Regions from separate parts of the Brevibacillus nigriterrae genome, predicted to be linked through region 2. Evidence: a T-box and tRNA genes for the amino acid it is inferred to sense, from the RefSeq annotation. Region 2 holds a T-box; the other holds one or more tRNA genes.
What was found. A T-box is a leader RNA that pairs with one kind of tRNA and senses whether it is charged. The one in region 2 lies ahead of serS (serine--tRNA ligase), so its partner is inferred to be a tRNA-Ser.

Region 1 (4,405 bases), on a different contig from region 2:
CATCGTCGGGCGTTCAACCAAAAAACTGTATTCCCCCGATTGAATGGTGCCAAGTGCCTCGCGGATGGCAGGTACAAAGCTCGCCCAGTCTTCTTGCTTCATGGCAAGATAACTCAACCAGAAGTAGGAAATGGAGACGATGTAGTGATCGCCACAGGTACGAAACAGCTCCACACACTCGGTGAAAACCGGTCGTGCCTGCTCATATTTGCCCATATGTGCATAGGCGATTCCCATTCCCAGTCGAATCAGCCCGTGTAACCAGTCATCCTTGATCGCTTCTGTTTCCTGCATCCCTCTGTGACCATAGGCCAGAGCCAGGTCCAGTGATTTCTCTCGTCCGTGCAAGATCGTCAAACCGAGCAGCGCTTCTGCCTTGCCCCGTGTCGATTGCAATTCTTCCATCATGCGAAGACCTTTCAAATAAAGATGGCGAACCTCTTCTGTCGTAAAGTCTTGATGATTCATCGCCAGATGCGCTTTGCGGATGTACCCGTTCGCTTCGACAAATGGGGAATTGGCTTCTTTGCCGATTTCGATCGACTTCTGCGCATAATCAAGCCCTTTTTCGGTCTCTCCGTTCATCCCATACACAAATGCGAGCAAAAGCGAAGTTTCTTTGTAGGAACGGGTTAGCTGGGAAAATCCCTTGCGCTTTTCCTCATTCCACTTCTTCTCTAGCAGGTGAATCGCAGATTGTAACCGTCCTGTGCGAAAATAGAGACGGGACTCAATTTCAACCTCTGCCTGGTACTCCAGTTCCAGACTGCGAAGATACCACTTCTCCGCTTCTGTCGAGTTGCCGCGATTGGTATAGATTTCGGCCAGCATACGGTACAGGCGTGGTGCCAACTCTTCACAGGTCACGTCAAGAAGCTGAATCGCCTGTTTGAGCAGCTCTTCTGCCTTGATTCCCTGTACACTATCCAGATGTACCCGTGCCTTGCCTTCCAAACCGAGGCAACGGGAATACACATCTTGATTTTGTTCGGCAAGCTGCATGAACTGATCGTAGTACGTAAGAGCAAGAGGATAAATACAGCGATAGCGAGCCACTTCCGCCTGATAAAACCACAGCTTGTAATATTTGTTTTTCACATGATCAGGAAGAGATTTCAAGTTCCCGTACAACTGTTCCAAATTTTCAGACCGAATCATTTGTTCAGCGTAATGTACCAGCACCTCGCCTATCTGTTCCCAATCTTCTATCTGATACAGGGTGGCAAGTGTTTTCTCCACATCTTCCTGCTTTCGGTAGTACGAAGCAAGTGATTGTAAAATGGTGTGTTTCACCGTCGGGTCGTGATTCAGGCGATTCAATAGCAACTCACGAAAAATGGGATGATAACGATAGTAGCCATCCTCCATGGAGGAAATGAACAGATTACGCCCGGAAATTTCATCAAGCAGCGAATCCGCACTTTGACCAATAATGTGGACACAGATTCGCTTGGTAAAACTGTCGAGCACACTTGTATACTCCAGGAACCGTTGAATATGGTATTCCTGATCGCCTAACACTTCCACATCAAGAAAGTGGAGTAATTCTTCATGAATCTTCTGTGGCTCACAGTCTGGCTTTTCTCCATACAGCCTGATTGCTAACGCCCATCCTTCTGTGACCTGATGAATCTTTTTGGTCTCTTCTGGCGACAAAGAGAGCCTGAATTCATCGAGCAACAAGGCTTCTGTCTCTTCTTCTGTGAACGTAAGGTCTTTTTGGTTGATCTCAAAATATTCTCCACGAATCTTCATCAATCGAAGCCACGGCCAAAGAGGCTGCTGTCTGGTGGCAATGACAATTTTTACATGATGCGGAAGATTGCGAACCACCAATTGCATCCATTGATCGATAAAGAATGAACGTAAAACGGAATGATAATCGTCAAGAACGAGAATGACATCCTGTGGAATTGCCATCAGCTCATTCACAAATTGATAGACTAACAGCTCAACATCGTCAGGATTTAATACCTGTTCCATGCTCTCCAGGGTACGAAGCAAATCTTTCCCGAATTCCCGATGTTCACGTCTGATGCACTCAACAATATGACTGATGAACCGAAGCAAATCTCCATCCTTGTCTTCAATGTTATACCAGCAAACAGGGATTTTTTTATCTGCGAAAAACAGTGATAACATCGTGCTTTTGCCATACCCTGGCCCTGAATGGATTAACGTGAACGAGTTCAACAAGATATACCGCATTTTTTTAGCCAGTCCCGGCCGACGAAGAATATGTTCCTTGATACGCGGGGGTGTGAACTTGGTTAACATGATCCGCGTTCTGCTCATCCTGCTTCCTTCCTCTCCACTGATAACCTTCGCATAACCTTGCGATAAGAACAAACCTATCCAAGAAAACCTCTCTATTCGATTCGTTAATATGGTATTCATTCATTTCGTTGACCGCCGTCAAAATCCTGCCAAACCAATATGAAAAAACCACCATCAAACAATGCGTTTAATGGTGGTGTACATTTTTTTGTATGGCGGAGAGAGAGGGATTCGAACCCCCGTGACGTTGCCGCCTAACGGTTTTCAAGACCGCCCCGTTATGACCACTTCGGTATCTCTCCACATTATTCGAGTGCTACAGCTAATTTAGCAATAAACTAATACTACAACAAAATCGCTCCATCGACAAGCTATAATTTTTCCCTTTTCGTGTGATAATCATCACCATCAAATTGGAAAAAAGCAGGTAGTATTTTTAGTAAGACAAATGAATGAGTATACATGATGAAGAGAGGAACTGATGATCAGCTTGAACACTGAGCCATACATACAAAATGAAATAAACCTCCACGATGTCTCTGCTTACTCGAAAGAAATGGGAATTAACATCCCTACCTTCATCTCTCATCATTTATGGCATGAATACATCAATCCGAATAATCATACTGACCCCATCCATCTGACGCGAAGACTATGGGATGTTCTGGAAATGCTGCTCACCCACATCAAAAGAAACTTGAACCCGGGGGCAAATTATCCAATCGAATTCACTTATGTCTGTTGTTTCCATTCTGACGAAGCCCAACTTATCGCCATTCCATTGAAAGCGGTCTTGTCAAAAGACGCTAACCGCAAGCACTCGCTAATCGTCAGACTCGTGTCTGAATAGCTGCCTTCCATTGAATTGATGTTGATTCTGGTTGTACACTGATCGTTATAATGATTGGAATGATTTCGTTTTTGCCGCAAATCGGGCATTCCAGATCATTATGAATGATGTTGCAGCAGTGCTTGCAAGAGTATTTCATTTTATTCACCCTCCCACTTAGCCTCTCTGAAGAGATATGTCCTTTCAGTATAGTGGCCCGACTTCAAGAATTATGTCAGGTATTGTGGGGAAATGAGCAAAAAATATCGACAAAACGGCCGAGACGTATTTTCACATAAAAAAAGCTGATAGTCACACTATCAGCTCTGGTTGGTATGTATGGCGGAGAGAGAGGGATTCGAACCCCCGTGACGTTGCCGCCTAACGGTTTTCAAGACCGCCCCGTTATGACCACTTCGGTATCTCTCCATTTTTTTAAGTCCCAAGAACATTTTGTTTACTTGGCACATAAAGAAATATAGCACATAGCTAAAAAATATGCAACACTAAAAATCAACAAATTTCACAATGAACATTTTTTAGCTACATGCTGCTATCCAGTAATCTGTTAGGAGCTTTTTTTTCTAATCCGCCTTTTGAATCTGACAGGAGTCTCCTTCCATGTAACAAAAGATTTTCTCACTACTCTTCTCTTCGTTAGTGGAGTTTTGAGTTTACATATCCATCTTCGAACAGCTTCATCTTTTACAGGATGAATAAAAAAGATGTTACGGTTGGCTTTCACCTTTTTTATCTCACGCATACTGATGGGAGGGCGAAAGCGTAAATATCTTTTGTGTTTGCGCGGGTACGCACGACATCTCCCCCCTGCGTGTACGGCTAATGTCAAATATAACATTTCACCCAGAGCAAACACGTTTGTTGTTGCAAACAGCTCCTCCAGCTTCTGATGGTCAATCCTCGCAAGCATCCGTCTCACGATTTGATGCCGATACACTTGCATCGGGTTAAACGTACCACAAAAGTAGTTTGCATTAAAAAAAGGCTGCCATTGCCCCCACTCTCTCCACATCGATTGGGCTGGACGCCACCAGGTTTTATGTGGAATCCTTTCAAATTGCACTCTTTGTACCATTGCATCAAAGCCTCTCATCATCCGTTGCAACAATGCCGGAAATCCATGATTGACAAACAGTACATCGTATTCAGTGTAAACCAAATACTCATAAGGTGCATTTATTTCCTCGAGCCACCTCATCACATCATAAAAAAACCTGCCTGTCTTCCCCCACTGCAACGGCCTTGAATACGGACAATACATCACATTCTCTCTATTGC
Region 2 (4,405 bases):
TCGTTTGTTCTTTAGAAGCATCATTCAATTTGTCAGCAATATTTTTAAAGGTGTTGTTGGATAATATCAAGAGATATATTTATTTTAAATACCGAGTGATTTGGTTGTCTTTTAGCCTTGGCTTGGTTTAAAATAGAAATGTTATAAACTTTGACACAATTCTAGAGTGAAGATGCGTAGGGGGCAATAATCATGGTAGAAGTTGGAACGTCTCGCGTTAAACGAGGAATGGCAGAAATGCAAAAAGGCGGCGTCATCATGGACGTTGTCAATGCAGAGCAAGCAAAAATCGCAGAAGCAGCAGGCGCTGTTGCGGTAATGGCACTTGAGCGTGTACCTTCTGATATTCGTGCGGCTGGCGGGGTAGCTCGTATGGCTGATCTCGGTATCGTTGAAGAAGTACTGAAAGCCGTTTCTATTCCTGTTATGGCAAAAGCTCGTATTGGTCACTTTGTAGAGGCGCGTGTTCTTGAGTCAATGGGTGTTGACTATCTGGACGAAAGCGAAGTTTTGACACCTGCAGATGACTTGTACCACATCAACAAAAAAGAGTTCACTGTTCCTTTCGTTTGTGGTGCTCGTGATTTGGGTGAAGCTCTTCGCCGTATTGGTGAAGGTGCATCCATGATCCGTACAAAAGGTGAACCTGGAACAGGAAATATCGTTGAGGCCGTTCGCCATATGCGTACCATGCAAGCACAAATTCGTCGCGTACAAAGCATGTCTTATGATGAATTGATGGCTGAGGCGAAAAACCTTGGTGCTCCATACGATTTAATGGAATACGTGCACAAAAACGGCAAACTCCCTGTTGTTAACTTTGCTGCTGGTGGCGTAGCAACTCCTTCTGATGCAGCTTTGATGATGCAATTGGGTTCTGACGGTGTATTTGTAGGATCTGGTATCTTCAAATCCGAAAATCCAGAGAAATTTGCTCGTGCCATCGTGGAAGCAACCACTCACTACACTGATTACGAATTGATTGCTCGTGTGTCCAAAGGTCTTGGTACTGCAATGCCAGGCATTGAGATTTCCAAGATTCGTGAACAAGATCGTATGCAAGAGCGTGGCTGGTAAGATGAACGAGGTAACGATTGGAGTATTAGGCTTGCAGGGTGCAGTTGCTGAACATGTTCATTTACTTGAGGCAGCAGGCGCTAAAGCTACTGTCGTTAAAAAACTGGAAGACCTCGAAGGAGTGGACGGGCTCGTCATTCCTGGGGGAGAAAGTACAACGATCAGTAAGCTCATGCACAAGTACGATTTCATGGATGCGATTCGCCGTTTCGCTGGAGAAGGCAAGCCAATCATGGGAACTTGTGCAGGTGCGATTCTCTTGGCAAATCGAATTAATGGACAAGACGATGCCCATCTGCAATTAATGGATATTAAAGTGGAGCGGAATGCATTCGGCAGACAAAAGGAGAGCTTTGAAGTAGCTATTCCGGTCGAGGGTGTTGGCTCCGATTACCCGGCTGTATTTATCCGAGCTCCTTACATTATGGAGGTTGGACCAAACGGACAAGTTCTGTCTGAATACGAAGGGAAAATCGTTGCTGCACGAGAAGGCCAGTTTGTCGCTTGCGCTTTCCATCCGGAACTAACGGATGATACACGTTTCCATCAATACTTTGTGAATATGGTAAAAGAGAGTAAAGATCGCTCATAACTATTTTTCACGTAAAAAGCACCCGTACTGGGTGCTTTTTGCTTTTTTCTTTACATGTGAATAGAATTTGTAGTAAATTTGAATAATAAAGGTATAAGATACCAAAGCGTTGATGAGAACAAGTACTCTGTATATGGCTGGACAAGAGAGTCGGTGGATGGTGCGAACCGAACCAGTAGACAGAAGAATCCATCTCGGAGCGGTGAGGGAAATAACTTCACCCGGTAGCACCCCGTTATGGTGCAGTCGAGTGGGCTTATGATGAATTGTTGATCATGGAGCCAATAAGGGTGGCAACGCGGATGATCAGACATTCGTCCCTTTTGGGGGATGAGTGTTTTTATTTTGCTTTTTTTCTGTTTTACGAGACAGGTTATGAAGTATTGGAGGATGAAAGGTTATGTTGGATGTTAAAGTTTTGCGCCAGGATCTTGAAGGAGTACGTCAAAAATTAGCACACCGCAACGAAGACATCTCTGCTCTCGATCAATTCGTGGAAGTCGATGAAAAACGTCGCCAAGTGATCCAAGAGGGAGATTCACTCAAAAATAAACGGAACACCGTATCCGAACAGGTAGCTGTTTTAAAACGAAATAAAGAAAATGCCGATCACCTCATTGCTGAAATGAAAGAAGTAAACGATCGGATCAAAGTTCTCGATGAAGAGCTTCGTCAATTGGATGAGCAATTGGATGAAATTTTGATGGGATTGCCTAACTTGCCACACGAATCTACACCTGTTGGAACGAGCGAGGACGACAATGTACTGGCAAGAACATGGGGCGAACCGAAGAAGTTCGAGTTTGAACCGAAGCCACACTGGGATCTTGCGCAAGAGTTAGGAATTATCGACTTCGAAACGGCTGCCAAAGTAACAGGAAGCCGCTTTGTATTCTATAAGGGGTTAGGTGCCCGTTTAGAGCGAGCGCTTATTAATTTCATGATGGATTTGCATGCAGACCAGCATGGCTATGAAGAAGTGTTGCCTCCATATATCGTAAATCGCGCGAGCATGACAGGGACGGGGCAATTGCCAAAATTCGAGGAGGATGCTTTCAAACTCGAAGGACCTGATTACTTCCTGATCCCTACCTCCGAGGTTCCCGTAACAAACATGCACCGTGACGAAATTCTCGATGGAGCAGCTTTGCCTCGCTATTATGCGGCGTTCAGTGCCTGTTTCCGTTCTGAAGCGGGTTCTGCCGGGCGAGATACCCGTGGTTTGATTCGTCAGCATCAGTTTAATAAAGTAGAACTGGTGAAATTCGTGAAGCCAGAAGATTCTTATCAGGAACTGGAGAGCTTGGTCGGAAATGCAGAGAAAGTCCTTCAGCTTCTAGGATTGCCTTACCGTGTGATGAGCATGTGTACAGGAGATCTTGGTTTCACGGCAGCGAAGAAATACGATATCGAAGTGTGGATTCCAAGCTATGAGACATATCGTGAAATTTCTTCTTGCTCCAACTTCGAGGATTTCCAGGCACGTCGAGCTAACATTCGTTTCCGTCGTGATACGAAGAGCAAGCCAGAGTTTGTACACACATTGAACGGCTCTGGATTGGCGATTGGCCGTACCGTTGCAGCCTTGCTTGAAAATTACCAGCAAGCGGATGGAACCATTGTGATCCCTGAGGTATTGCGACCATACATGGGTGGCTTGGAGACAATCGGGCCGAAGAAATAACAAAACAATTTAAGGGTAGCCTCTTCTTGTGAGAGGCTGCTTTTTATTATGTTTTGCCTCATTATCGACCATGTAGGGTTTGCTAAAATGGCATCATCTACATATAATAGATAAGGTAAGAAATGTTAAATAAACCATGTCCCCGTAGCTCAGCGGATAGAGCGACAGTTTCCTAAACTGTGCGTCGGAGGTTCAATTCCTCTCGGGGTCACCATACGTAAAAACACAAAAACGCAAGCCTCCCTTGAGAGAGCTTGCGTTTTTTCTTTCCCGATTTCTTTTTAACTAAGACTAGTCTTTACTCTACATTTTCTACAACAACTTTGACTGCCTGACCAATCGGTGGCAGGCTTTTGGTTGTCATTGGCCCGTAAAAACCGTAAATCTTTACGCCTTTTTTCAAAGCTTCTGCTGTTAATTCTGTTTGATCTTTGGCATCAATAATCGGAGTTTCCTTGTTGAGGTTCAGAACAATTTCCTCAAATGATTGATCGTTCAACTTTTCTCCTTTTATGTGAACCCTTGTGTTGCCGTCTTCGGATGTGGTAACTTCCATTACTTCACCCGCTGTACCTAACACGTCGGCGGTAAGATCCTTGTCGTTGATGACAATTTTCTTCGCACCGGTCATCGGAGGCATGCTCATCGTCATGATGTCATCATGTATAAATTCTACGGATGCCCCGAGTCGAAGATCGTTGATGGAAACTGGTTTGTTATCTTGATTTACCAAAACCGTATCGTCGCTGATATACAAGATCATCCCGTTTGCGTAACCATTGACCAGAACGGAACCCTTGATCTTATCTCCTTTGGCATCCAGGTTAATCTTTGCGATTGTCCCTTTTTTGGTCAGAGCATGCATGAGTTCATCGATCTTGATGATTCCATCTTTCTCGACGGTAACCTGAACTTTTAATACTTGTTCCGCAAAAGCCAAGGGAACGTAGGTGATTCCTTTGTGGTATTCAGGTGCTGTACCCAACGTAAGGGACATTTTCCCAAAGTTGTACTGATCCTTCCCGATCGTAACTGCTGTCCATTGTGCCCCT

Region 1: it has a tRNA-Ser gene. The T-box ahead of serS (serine--tRNA ligase) is inferred to sense a tRNA for this amino acid. The anticodon was not compared.

What each region holds. Positions count from the first base shown of each region.
Region 1 covers NZ_JBNCMT010000006.1:151,059-155,463, forward strand. Annotated here, with positions in the region: gene ACPW7N_RS06630 (AfsR/SARP family transcriptional regulator) at 1-2,295, opposite strand, end outside; tRNA gene ACPW7N_RS06635 (tRNA-Ser) at 2,491-2,579, opposite strand; gene ACPW7N_RS06640 (hypothetical protein) at 2,759-3,127, shown strand; gene ACPW7N_RS06645 (hypothetical protein) at 3,108-3,266, opposite strand; tRNA gene ACPW7N_RS06650 (tRNA-Ser) at 3,447-3,535, opposite strand; gene ACPW7N_RS06655 (hypothetical protein) at 3,675-4,405, opposite strand, start outside.
Region 2 covers NZ_JBNCMT010000019.1:5,520-9,924, forward strand. Annotated here, with positions in the region: gene ACPW7N_RS14800 (D-alanyl-D-alanine carboxypeptidase family protein) at 1-64, shown strand, start outside; gene pdxS (pyridoxal 5'-phosphate synthase lyase subunit PdxS) at 193-1,077, shown strand; gene pdxT (pyridoxal 5'-phosphate synthase glutaminase subunit PdxT) at 1,079-1,669, shown strand; T-box leader at 1,770-1,994, shown strand; gene serS (serine--tRNA ligase) at 2,070-3,353, shown strand; tRNA gene ACPW7N_RS14820 (tRNA-Arg) at 3,492-3,567, shown strand; gene ACPW7N_RS14825 (copper amine oxidase N-terminal domain-containing protein) at 3,652-4,405, opposite strand, start outside.